2 regions of the Lysinibacillus sp. KU-BSD001 genome follow, and region 1 is predicted to be linked to the other one. Evidence: riboswitches for the same ligand, from Rfam matches in the RefSeq annotation. Region 1 holds a riboswitch; the other holds the start of a gene.
The links. Region 1 has a riboswitch for FMN ahead of ribE (riboflavin synthase). Riboswitches for the same ligand answer to the same signal wherever they lie in the genome.
Positions count from the first base shown of each region.

Region 2: it holds a riboswitch for FMN, as region 1 does, so the genes downstream of both, AAGS61_RS02300 (ECF transporter S component) here and ribE (riboflavin synthase) in region 1, are expected to answer to the same signal.

Region 1 covers NZ_JBDQZI010000002.1:287,187-293,954, reverse strand. The annotation lists gene ribH (6,7-dimethyl-8-ribityllumazine synthase) at 150-620, opposite strand; gene AAGS61_RS04640 (bifunctional 3,4-dihydroxy-2-butanone-4-phosphate synthase/GTP cyclohydrolase II) at 633-1,823, opposite strand; gene ribE (riboflavin synthase) at 1,836-2,471, opposite strand; FMN riboswitch at 2,636-2,766, opposite strand; FMN riboswitch at 2,863-2,991, opposite strand; gene AAGS61_RS04630 (Cj0069 family protein) at 3,155-4,201, opposite strand; gene AAGS61_RS04625 (hypothetical protein) at 4,353-5,192, opposite strand; gene AAGS61_RS04620 (sigma-70 family RNA polymerase sigma factor) at 5,182-5,700, opposite strand; gene AAGS61_RS04615 (MATE family efflux transporter) at 5,879-6,768, opposite strand, start outside.
Region 2 covers NZ_JBDQZI010000001.1:441,665-448,432, reverse strand. The annotation lists gene AAGS61_RS02320 (hypothetical protein) at 496-879, shown strand; gene glnA (type I glutamate--ammonia ligase) at 930-2,288, opposite strand; gene AAGS61_RS02310 (MerR family transcriptional regulator) at 2,319-2,714, opposite strand; gene kynB (arylformamidase) at 2,933-3,550, opposite strand; gene AAGS61_RS02300 (ECF transporter S component) at 3,691-4,266, opposite strand; FMN riboswitch at 4,481-4,654, opposite strand; gene AAGS61_RS02295 (hypothetical protein) at 4,734-5,930, opposite strand; gene AAGS61_RS02290 (RNA polymerase sigma factor SigX) at 5,927-6,478, opposite strand; gene AAGS61_RS02285 (ATP-binding protein) at 6,602-6,768, opposite strand, start outside.

The DNA of each region.
Region 1 (6,768 bases):
TCGTTAAATGTAGAATGTCTATTAACTACCAGGGTTTGTCTATTAACGACAGCAGTTTGTCTATAAACGAGCTCAGAATGTCTATTAACTACTAAAGTTTGTCTATAAATCGAAATTCCCCTATCCATAATTGGATAGGGGAGATTTCCTTAGCCTACGATGAGCTTACTTAAGTTTGCCATTTCAATGGCGGATACGGCTGAGTCGTAGCCTTTGTTGCCGACTTTTGTGCCAGCGCGTTCAATCGCTTGTTCAATTGTTTCTGTTGTTACGATGCCGAAGATAATCGGTACGCCTGTAGATAATCCAACACTTGCGATGCCTTTTGCGGCTTCATTACATACGTAGTCGTAATGCGTTGTAGAGCCGCGGATCACTGTTCCTAAGCCGATAATCGCATCGTATTTGTTTGCTTCGGCCATTTTCTTAGCAATCAGCGGTACTTCGAATGCACCGGGTACCCAGGCGATATCAATGTTTTCTTCTGCGACACCGTGACGTTTTAACCCGTCCATCGCACCGTCTAATAATTTTGCTGTAATAAATTCATTGAATCGGCCAACGACAATGCCAACCTTTAATTCTGTTCCGATTAATTGTGCTTCAAAAATTTGTCCCATTTGTCCCATCTCCTATGCAAAAATATGATTCATTTTTTGTTTTTTGATTTCGAGGTAAAACTCATTTTCTGGTACGGCATCAATCGTTAAAGGTACACGTTCTACCACTTCGATGCCATATTGTGCTAAGCCCGCAATTTTTGCTGGATTATTTGTCAGTAGGCGCACCTTCATAATGCCAAGGTCGCGTAGCATTTGTGCACAAAGCCCGTAATCACGCATTTCAGCCGCAAAGCCTAATTGTTCATTCGCTTCTACTGTATCGTAGCCTTGTTCTTGCAATTCGTATGCTTTTAATTTATTTAATAGCCCAATCCCGCGTCCTTCTTGCGCCATATAAAGAACGGCACCAGCACCTTCCTGTTGAATCATGTCCAGTGCCTGATGCAGCTGCGGCCCGCAATCACAACGTTTAGAATGGAAAATATCACCTGTTACACAAGCCGAATGAATGCGGACAAGTGGTACTACTTCCTTTGTCAGATCGCCTGTGTAAAGGGCTAAATGTTCTTTATCATCGAGTAAATTCGAATACCCATTCATGCGGAACGTACCGAAATCACTCGGTAAGTGGATGCTCGCTTCTCGTGTAATGAGCTGCTCTTTTTCATAACGATAGCGCACTAAATCTGCAATCGTAATTAGTTTTAAGTCATGCTTTTTCGCGATTTCGATTAGCTCTGGGACACGCGCCATATCACCGTTTTCATTCATAATCTCACAAATGACGCCAGCTGGCTGCGAGCCGCAAAGCACCGCTAAATCGACGGCTGCTTCGGTATGTCCATTGCGCACCAATACGCCTTTTTCTTTTGCGACTAACGGGAACACGTGCCCCGGACGACGGAAATCGGTTGCGACAGTAGCAGGATCTAGTAGCCGCAAAATCGTTTCAGAGCGTTCAAATGCACTAATGCCTGTATCCGTCGTTTTATAATCAATACTGACGGTAAACGCTGTTTGATGATTATCTGTGTTGTAGCTCACCATCGGATGGAGGGCTAATCGCTCAGCTAGGGCAGGGGAGAGCGGCGTACAAATGAGCCCGCGTCCATGCACCGCCATAAAGTTAATATTCTCCGGTGTAGCATGCTCTGCTAACACGACGAAATCGCCTTCGTTTTCGCGGTCTTCATCATCGACCACAATAATGACCTTTCCAGCCTTTAAATCTTCTAATGCTTCGTCAATTGTATGAAACATTCAAAATCCCCCCTAAAACCCATGTTGTAATAAAAAGTCTCGTGAAATACCAGACTTCTCTTGCTGTTTGAAATGATTCAGTACGTATTTACCGAGTAAATCCGTTTCAATATTGACGATGTCGCCTTCTTTTTTTATGCCAAGTAATGTTTCTTTGTACGTATGTGGAATTAAAGAAACGGTTACTGTTTTATTCGTTAATTCAAAAATCGTTAAGCTCGTGCCATCAATCGCAATCGATCCTTTTGGTAAGGACGCATTCGCTAGCTCAGGTGAAATCGCGATATCAATATAGACGGCATTCGCAACGGGGCGCTTTTTTAAAATGGTGCCGATTCCGTCTACGTGACCGGAAACGAAATGTCCACCAAAGCGTCCGTTCGCAGCCATCGCACGCTCTAAATTCACCAGGCTTCCTCTTGTTAAAGATTGAATGCTCGATGCTTTGACCGTCTCAGGCATCACATCGACTGTAAACGTATCAGTCGTAAAGGTCGTCACCGTTAAGCACACCCCATTGACGGCGATACTATCACCTAGATGTATATCCTCGACTATTTTTTTAGAGGAAATCGTCAGCTCCATATGATCTTTTCCTGATTTGAGGGCTGTTACTTTTCCTAAATCTTCAATAATTCCTGTAAACATTAGCTGTCATCACCTCTTTTACGCACAGATATTGGTGCAAAAGGGGAATGTAAAGCTTTTCTCCATTGCATGTGACTCACCTCCATCAAAAATAAAAACCCCTAACGAAAGTAGGGGTTGATGAAAAAGGCATCACGAAATAAGCCTTTAAAAAGACTGATTTTTCGCTCCTTCTCTCATCCAGACTATTACTGTCGGCTTTGGATTCGCACCAAATCCTGCTGTTACGCTCGCGGGCTTAAGAAAAATATCTATCACCGCCGATTGGGAATTACACCCGACCCCGAAGGAAATATTTTTTTCGATAAAAAAAGCCCAAGTGAAATTCACTTGGGGGTCATTTTTGAGTACACGAAAGAAACCTCAAAAAACATGTGTTTTTTGAGAAAATCGCTTCCTTCTCTCATCCAGACTATTACTGTCGGCTTTGGATTCGCACCAAATCCTGCTGTTACGCTCGCGGGCTTAAGAAAAATCTATCACCGCCGATTGGGAATTACACCCGACCCCGAAGGACTTTATTTATCATTGTCCTATATTATAGCATTATATTCGGAGAAAGCTATAAATTAAAATGAGGAAGTCGCGTAAAACTAGTTCGAACCCGCGTAAAACTCACCGAAAACCGCGTAAATAAAAAAGTCCCTTCATCACCGAAGGGACTAACTGTATAAGAGTACCGGTTAAACAGCTGTTTCCACTTCTATACCAATGCAAGCGATAATTTCTTCAGCCACACTTTCAGCAAGTTCGAGTTGGGAAGTGAAGCCGACACAGGAGCAGTTCATTTCACCCAAAATATACGTGTCATTCCCGTGTTCATCTGTATCTAAAATGAAATCGGCTGTCCAAATAAGTGGTAAGTCATATCCACCAAGTAAAGACGTAATGTCAGGTAATTGTGCTAAAAATGCATGTACTAGTGTAGCCCAATCTTCGGGAGCATCGTAGCGATATTGTGCACCTGAGAATAACGTGGCACTAAAGGCATCTGCATCTTCGGCAGGTTTTTTATGAACGACATTGACAGGTGTGTCACGTAGCATTAATAAACGAATTTCCCCTTCTTTAATGCGTGGTAAGAACGGCATATCGACAAGCATTCCGTTTGCGCCAATAATATATTGCTCACAGAAATCCATAAAGGCACCGAGTGTGTGATATTCAACATGATTGTCTTTTGCTTCTGTACACTTAATGTTGGCATCAAGTGGTACTTCTGTTGCATCTTCAGCTAACGCATCCACAAGTTGTACACGCCAAATGCCTTCGCCTGTTGAGCCACGATTTTGCTTTAATACACGCTCGCCACCAAGTAAACTTTTTGGGAATGTCGACTTGAATTCTTCCGTCGTGTAGTAAGCGTATGTATCTTCAGGCACAAGGGAAGTATGACGCAGTTTCACTAATGCATCTTTTGCACCATAGCCAATCATCGCATCAGGATGCGGCATACCGATCACACCAAGCGCACATAACTCGCGTAACATATCAAAATATTCCGCTTCATGCTTTAAATTGCCAGGGTTAATGCGCGAAACATAGGCGATGGCATTTTCTTTCACATAGTCAAAAATTTCATCACGTTTTTCAATAGTAAAGAAAATGACTTCTGCTTCTTGTCCACGCTTTTTCAGCGCATCCACCATAGGCATCGTATCTTTCCGATACCCATTTAACCACTTGTCTGTACCACCAGGAACTTCGAAAAACACTACTTTAGTCTTCATTACAAATGCTCCTTTCGAATTAGATTACATCTCTATTATAAATCGAAAATTTTAATTTAAAAGGTATAAAATGTAAACGTTTTGTTGATTTTTTTCGTTATCAAAATAACACGCCCATTCATTTTGAGAAGGCGTGCTGCATACGGGTACTTTAATAAATTTTGCCAAATTCATCACATCTAAATTCGATTGTAAAGGCTTTTTCATATGTTATATTATTTAAATCGAAAATTCCCTCAATCCGAATACGATACGTTCGACCGCCATCTATTAAAGAAGCTTGATAGGATGTTTGCTCCCATGTACCAGAAGAATTTGCCAATTGTGTTGAAATATCGTCTGCTACTATAAACAATTGGCGGTCATGATAGGCGCTATATTGTGTTTCGAAGTGACCTGTTACTTCAATCTTCCTTAAAATATCTGAAAAGTAAATGTATGTGAGTTTTGTTGCATTCCCATCTCCATTCATGACTGCTTGTTCAGGGGTTGTAGACATAGCACGGATTTTTTCACGTTCTGTTGCTAAATGTTCATCGACCATCGATTGAATCCGCTGTTCAAATTCTTTCGGTTCAACCCAATATTCTTCTTTAAACTCATCTATTGGGGATACAGCTATAGATATTCCCACTTTCTTTTCCATCGCTTGTTCTACAATTTTTACATATTGTGCATGATATTGTCGTTTTTGTTCATCCGTCAGAGAAAGTGGTGAATGATTCATTGTTAGTTCATTCGAATTATTTTCTATTACTTGTTCATCAGTAATAGATGATTCACTATTAGAAGCACTCTGTTCCACGGATTGTAAAGTCGGTAATAATAAAATGACGATTAGCATAACGGCTAAAATCGATACCATTACAGGTTTTGCTTGAAAGGTAGGGGGATGAGATGAACGTACACGGTACCGAATCTTTGCTTTTTCCTGCTCTGTTAAATGTAAGGACGTAGGAATAGATTTCTCAAGTTCCTTTTTAATATTCATAGTGACCCTCCTCTATCGTTATTTTGGCTAATTTCCGACCCCTTGCTAAACGTGTTTTCACGGTATTCGCGGAACATTTTAACACATCCGCAATCTCGGGAATTGTTAATTCAATATAATAATAGAGCCATATGACTTCTCGGTATTTGACAGGCAGCTTATTGACTAATTCCCCAATCGTTTGATTTTGTTCTTTTTGTATGTAGTCCGCTTCAAGACCATCTCGCTTTTTCCACGTTTTAATTTTTTCGGTCATTTCTAGTTTTCTGTAATGCCAGCTTTTTAAATAATTTTGACACTCATTTACTGCAATACGATATAGATACGTTTTAATGGAGGAGCGCCCTTCAAAACGATGAAGGTTGTTATAAAACTTCATAAAGACTTCCTGTACAAGATCCTCTGTCTTCTGTATATCTTTTACATATGTAAATATTAATCGCTTTAAATAATCTCCGTGTTGTGCCATTGCTGCATTTAAGTGAACGTCTTTTTCATCCTCGGTCAAAAAATCGCCTCCTATCTTATAGAGTTAGACAAAGCTAGAAGTTGTTCGGTTTCATTTCCGTGCAATAAATTACAAATATTTGCTCCTGTTTGTTTCAACCTCAAATGGTGGTACTAAATGTAAAACATATTGGTATAACAAAACCCGCAGAGTCTTCACATCTGCGGGTTGAAAAACATTATTTATCAGCTGAAACAATGGCGTAGCGTTCCCACTTGCGGCTTTTCCAGCGAAACAGGACAAGGATAGCACGAATCCATTCATCCGTCGCAATGGCTAGCCACACGCCGATAAGTCCTAAATCCATGATGAAGACAAATACATAACCGAGCGATAGGCTGATACAAATCATCGAGATAAAACCGATTTTGACAGGGAACCGTGCATCACCCGCAGCGCGTAATGCATTGATGACCGTAATATTAATGGTACGACCCGTTTCAAGTAGTACGCTTAGTAGAAGAACAGAAGCCCCAATCGTAATAATTTCTTCATTCGTTGTAAAAACGCGCATGAGTGGTTCACGGAAAATCGTCACAATCCCGACCATGACGCATGTGAAGAGCAGCGCGGTTTTGACACTAAACCACACACGCTTGTAGGCGATGTCTTGCTCACCAGCCCCGACATGACGCCCAATCAAAATGGCTGTCCCCATCCCAATAGCCATCGCAAACAAATACGTAAACATGGAAATGTTCATGGCATACTGTCTGGCGGCAAGTGCAGTCGCGCCTAAATACGTGACATAGTAGAGGAACACAATTTGGCAAGTTTGGTATAGTACTTGCTCAAGTGCCGATGGAATACCAATTTGTAAGATTTTCTTCATATAATTTTTTGAAAAAGTATAGTAATAGCGTAGTTCGATTGTGACATCGAGTGCTTGGTACAGCAACCAGAAGAAGACGATCGCAGCTAATGCACGGCTAATAACAGACGAAATCGCCGCGCCTTCTACACCGAGTGCGGGTGCCCCGAAATGACCGAAAATCAAAAGATAGTTCAACACTACATGTAGGACATTCATGCCAAGTGACACGTACATCGTCTGCTTTGTCCAGCCTT
Region 2 (6,768 bases), on a different contig from region 1:
CACGAGAAAGCATTGCTTTTTCGCCACTTTTCATGCGTAAATACAATTATGAGGCATAATTACATCATTAGTCTTCTTATGCTATGTTTCGTGTTAATTGGTATTTTTGTATTTTCCGTACTAATCATGGATCGCATCCGAGTGATTTTACAGCTTGTCTTATACTTGGATGTTCAGATACACTTTGCTTGTGTTCTATATTTTCTATATCACGAACAATTTTGAAACTGCTATCTACCTCTTGTTGTACAGTATTTACGGTTATTTCTGGTTGCGTCGCTAATAAGCAAATACGTTCCACCATATTTTTGAGAAGTACGGTTTATAAATAATTGAGGGCATTATTAAGGCACGAGCTAAGTTTGCAAATGGCGCCTTAATATTTCTATATCAATCTAGTTGTAGAACTACATTATACATACTACGTCTTATTTAAATATGTAAAATTATAGGAATCAAAATCCACTATTCAGAATAAATAAGATGGAGGTAATCATGAAGAAAACAGGTTATATAATCTTAATCTTTGCTATTGTTGTTTTACTTGTTCAATTTTTTTGGAATCGTGCGACTCAAGATACGACTTTAGGTAAGGACATTCACTCCCTAATAGAGCAAGGAGATAAACAAATTGATTTAACAGCACTAACTAATTTTGAATGGGTTAGTGTCGAAGTATTTGGACCTTATACAACAAAAGAAATTATTGAAGATTCAATGAACATTCACTTTAAAGGTGATAATGGGGGCATTGATGTACTAGAGGACCGTTTTTTATTAATATTTGCAAATAAAAAACATGCAGTGAAAACAGTAGTGCTTTCGAGAGAATATGGTGATTATAATATTAACAATAATAAATTTTTGGTTGTTAATTAATTACTCTAGCAATTAAAAAACGTCGGAGCATGATCACTCCGACGCTTTTCCTAGTACATCTTCATATATTGGTCGCGTTCCCATTGGTGGACCGTTGTACGGAACATATCGAACTCTACTTCTTTTGCTTCTTTAAAGTTTTCATAAATATGCTCACCTAGTGCTGCTTTAATGATTTCATTTTTTTCCAGTTCTTTTAATGCTGCGTCAAGTGAAGCGGGTAAATTATCAATACCATACTGCTTACGCTCTTCGGCATTCATCACGTAAATATTACGGTCTACCGGTGCTGGTGGCTCTAATTCATTTTTTATGCCATCTAAGCCCGCCGCTAAAATGACGGCCATTGCTAAATACGGGTTTGCCGATGGGTCTACCGAACGTAGCTCAATACGTGTCGATAACCCACGAGATGCAGGAATACGTACGAGTGGCGAACGGTTTTTCGGCGACCATGCTACATAACAAGGCGCTTCATACCCTGGTACTAGACGTTTATAGGAGTTCACAATCGGGTTCGTTACCGCTGTAAAGCCCTGTACGTGCTTTAGTACACCTGCTAAGAACTGACGCGCCGTCTTCGATAATTGTAACTCCGCCCCTTCATCCCAAAATGCATTTTTCTCCCCTTGGAACAACGATAAGTTAAAGTGCATACCTGAACCATTTACCCCAAATAACGGTTTTGGCATAAATGTTGCATGTAAACCATGTTTACGGGCTACTGTTTTTACGACAAGCTTAAACGTTTGAATATTATCACATGCCTCTATCGCATTGGCATATTTAAAATCAATTTCGTGCTGACCAGGCGCTACTTCATGGTGAGAAGCTTCCACTTCAAAACCCATTTCTTCCAGTTCTAATACGATATCGCGACGGCAGTTTTCCCCAAGGTCCGTTGGCGCTAAATCGAAATATCCGCCATCATCATTTAAATCTAGTGTCGGATTCCCTTTTTCATCTAACTTGAATAAGAAAAATTCTGGCTCTGGTCCTAAGTTAAATCCTGTAAAACCTAACTCTTCCATTTGTTTTAACATACGCTTTAAGTTTGAACGCGGATCTCCTTCAAAAGGCGTGCCATCCGGACGAGCAATATCACAAATGAATCGAGCTACCTTCCCCTTTTCTGCTGTCCATGGGAAAATCATGAATGTACCTAAATCGGGACGAAGGTACATATCCGATTCTTCAATACGTACAAAACCTTCGATGGAAGAACCATCAAACATCATTTTATTGTCTAACGCTTTATCTAATTGACTTACTGGGATTTCGACATTTTTAATCGTCCCTAAAATATCCGTAAATTGTAGACGAATAAACTTTACATTTTTGTCCTTCACAATTTCTTTAATCTTCTCTTTTGTATACTTACTCGTTGAATTCGTAACTGTATTAAACATACTCATTCACTCTCCTATTTTACTTTTTTATTATTCATTTTTAAGATGGAAGAAACGCGATAGGTCGCCTTGACGTAGCGAAGACTTTTGCATACGTTGTGCTTGCAACATTTCTTCTCGTAAAATGGCACGAAGCTCTGCATCCGAAATCGAAGTTACGTCACTTTTTCTAACATCTTTCACATCTCGCAGATCAAATACTTTTTTGACCCCCGCCATATTAATTCCCTGGTCAAGCAATTCTCGAATTTCCAATAATGCATCGATATCATCCAACGAAAACATACGTCGATTCCCTTCAGACCTTGCCGGGTTTATTAACTCATGTTCTTCATAATAGCGGATTTGTCTTGCGGTTAGCTCCGTTAATTGCATGACCATGCTTATAGGGAGTAACGGCATCGCCCTTCGAAACTCTCGACTCATCATCATCCCCTCCCTTTTCTAACTTCACTTTACATTATGTTATGTATTTTATCAATATTATGTTATAAAAGTTAACATATTAAGTTTCGATTAATTTTATCGCAAGTTCAGATGAAAATACAACTTGCGGCAAAATAGCGTAAACCCATTTTCAAGACGACTTAATTCCCCACAAAAAATACAGCTCAAGTAATCAACTTAAGCTGTAGGCTTCTTCATTATTTCATTTTTCGTACAACAGCACGTATAGGCGATGCATCTCCTCCTTGAATCGCAAGCGGTAAAGCGATAAACTCATACATGCCCGCATCAACATCTTTTAAAAATAAATTTTCAATAATATAAATACCCATTTGCCTACACGTATGATGTGCAATTAAGCTCACATCGTCTAATGCATCAACCGACGGTGCATCAGTCCCCACAACACGCACACCTTGATTCGCAAGAAAACGAATCACCTCTGGAGCAATCGTTGTAAAATCTGCATCAAAATGGCATAAATCCTGTACAACTTTCGTTTTAAAAAATAGACGCTCCACGTTATGTAACTCGAGATTCTCCACATGTGCTAGCTGAATGCACTTTACTCCTACAACATCCACTATTTTCACAGCACCTATAAACAACTCTAGCGGTAACGCATCAATCGCCTTCCCAAAATCATCATAATGGTACGGCGCATCTATATGTGTCCCCGCGTGTAAGCTCATCGTAATTTGCCCCACATTCGCCCCGTCCTCCGTCAACGTCGCATCCTGTTTATATGAAAATGGCGTATCCCCGGGCCAAATGGGCATATTTTTATGTAACGGCATCGTAATATCAATCCACATATTCATTACTCCTTTTATCATTCATCGTTCCATACCAACGATACAATAGAACTACATAGCATGGAAGGAATTTATCCCGTGTTAAAATTCCCAACGATTTAAACATAAAAAACGCAGCCACGAACGTGACTGCGTCTACTTTATGATAAATATTGTAAGCGTTGTTTAGAGATCCACGTCTTCATCGTACGGAATAATACCGTAATAATGACAATTAATAACACACCTTTAACTAAATTAAACGGTAAAATCCCTTTCACAATTGTTTCATATGATTCTAAATGGAAGTTTAAGAAGTATGCATACATCGGTAAGAACGCTACATAATTGAGCAACGCCATCCCTAACGACATGGAAATAGTACCGGCGATTAAACCTACCATTAAACCTTTTGATGTCGTGAATTTTTTATAAATATAGTAAACAGGTAAAATGAATAACACACCCGTCGCAAAGTTTGCCATATGTCCAACCGGCACGCCTGTTGGTGCTCCCGAGAAAATCCAGTCTAAAATATTTTTCACTAACTCTACTAAAATACCCGCAACAGGCCCCATCGTAATGACCGCGATTAATGCTGGTACATCACTGAAGTCAATTTGTAAAAAGGCTGGGAACCATGGTAGAGGAAAGTTAAATAACATTAATACGAAAGAAATGCTACTTAACATGGCAATGGTTACGAACGAGCGTAACTTTTTGTTTTGTTTTGTCATAGAAATCTTCTCCTTTGCTGATTCCATCTCGCAAGAAGAAAGGTATTTCGGTCGTCTTCATGAAAAAATCCCTTACGTAACATAAACGTAAGGGAGAATAAGGCACACTGAAACAGGTGTTATTTCATCATTTTTTGCACTACAAACAAAGCTAGTTCCCATAGCTTTTTTTGGTATGCAAAAATAGACGATATTTTTCAAATAACGACCGTACCTTCACCTTCTCCCATCCAGACTATACTGTCGGCTTTGGAATTTCACCAAATCCTGCACACTAAAAAGTGGCTCGCGGGCTGAAGAAGCACTGCTGCAATATCCTCCAAAATGGTCAGAAATCGCGGCTTCTATTACCGCCGGTCGGGAATTACACCCTGCCCCGAAGATGAATCAATTATGAAATTGTCTTACACCTATCATTATAGGTTATATTCTAAATTTGTAAAGTACTTTCCTTCGTTTTTCTCCGACTATCTTTGTAGGAATTCTATTGATAACTGATTTGCACCTACTGGCATTGGTAACACTTGCGTAAAATTGAATTCTTGCCACTCCGCCTGTATAACATTCTCAAAACGCACTTGCTTATCGAAGCTCGATGCCGTTAATAACATAGCCTCTACCATATACATTGCCTGCTGCGGATCAAATGCTTCTAAATCTAACGGTTGCGTAAATGTAACCGTCACAATATCCTCTTCCGTTACGGTATAATCCACACCTGGTAAAATGGCCGATTGATAAATATCATTATTCTCCGTTTTCATAAACTGCAATGCTTCTGTTGCCGTATCAAATGTTTGACGGAAATTGGGCGATAAGTAAATGCCACCTGATTGTTCATCGATAAAATAACTATAGCGCTTCTTCTCCGTTAATAGTAATGGTTCACTCGGCTCTCCTACTTCACTAAACGTCATTGCAGAGCCTTCCTCATTTACGATTTCCACCGTGTCATAACTTTTCCCAAATGTATCGACAAGCATCCCGATATACATAGACATCGTACCAGAAGCGGTATCATAGTCATGGTTTTGTGGTAATGTATGCACAACCGTTAACCCTTGCTCTTCCACAATCCCCTTCACCGGATGATAGTCACGAAAGCCCGCCGCTTGTTCGTCAATTAGCGCTGCATACTTCTGATACATTTCTACCTGTGACGGTGAATCTGTGCCGAAATCTTCTATTAGTTGCTCATTTGGAATAATGATTGTCACAGGTACACTCTCTGCATCATCACCCGCTAAACCGATATAAAAAGCTTTACTACTTTCTAACTGTTCGGGATAAACAGCTGTACGCATATCTTCAAGCACAAAATTTCGTATCATCATCGGGCTTCCGCTCGTCATTTCTCCTTCAGCTTCTTTTGTTGCCATATCTGCATTCTCCATTGAAGTAGAGGCCACGTCATCTTGCGACTTATTACCAGATATATAGTACATACCGCCAAATGCAAATAACAATAAAGCAGCTGTTAATCCATATATACTAAACAAGCTTCGTTTTTTCTTTATGACTTTTTGTACGGGTACTTCTTCTTCAAAAGCCCCTGCTTCTTTTAATTTTGCGAAGACGTCTTCTTTCGAACGATTATCTTGAATTTTTGGTGCTTGCGATAATAACTTTTCGATTTCTTGCTCGCCCCATTTTTCATCCTTCATATCGAATTCGCCTCCTTTTCTTGTTGAATCATTTTTTCGCGCAGCGTTTTAATGGCCCGATGCTGTGTTGTTTTTACCTTTCCTTCCGTCCACCCTAAAATACCAGCTGTTTCAGCGATGGAAAGCTCTTGAAAATACCTCATGACAATTACCATTTTTTGATCACCCGTGCATAGTTCTAATACCTCAAGTAAACGATTCATCTCATCATCTAACTCAACAAATTGCTCGGGCGATTTGACCGGAGAAATCAGCTGTTCTTGTTCCCAATCAAATGCATCAAATGTATGGCGATCCCGTACATTAGCATTCCTAAAATAATCAATCGCAACATTTTTAGCAATCGAAAATAGCCATGTCTTTTCAGAACTTTTGCCTTCAAAACGCTCATATGCTTTTAGTACACGCACATATACTTCATGCGATAAATCTTCTGCTACTGTCCTATTTTTGACTAAGTAGATTAAAAACTGAAAGACATCTTGGTGATAGTTATCATACAATCGATGGAAAATGGATTCCTTCATCCATTCCACCCCCGTTCTTATAGAATTAGTCGTATGTACATCATGAAAGTTTCAAACGGCTCGTCATCCAAACACCTAATCTCTTGCAAGTAAAAAGGGGGTGTTCTGAAAGCTCTTACTTTCTGGACACCCCCTTTTACTATATTACATCGGTAAATAAAACGTAAATACTGTCCCTTGCTTTTCGACACTTTCTACTTTTATATTTCCTCCGTGTGCTTCTACAATATTTCGGGTAATGGCAAGCCCAAGACCTGTACCACCTTTTGAGCGAGTACGCGCCTTATCTGCTTTATAGAAACGTTCAAATA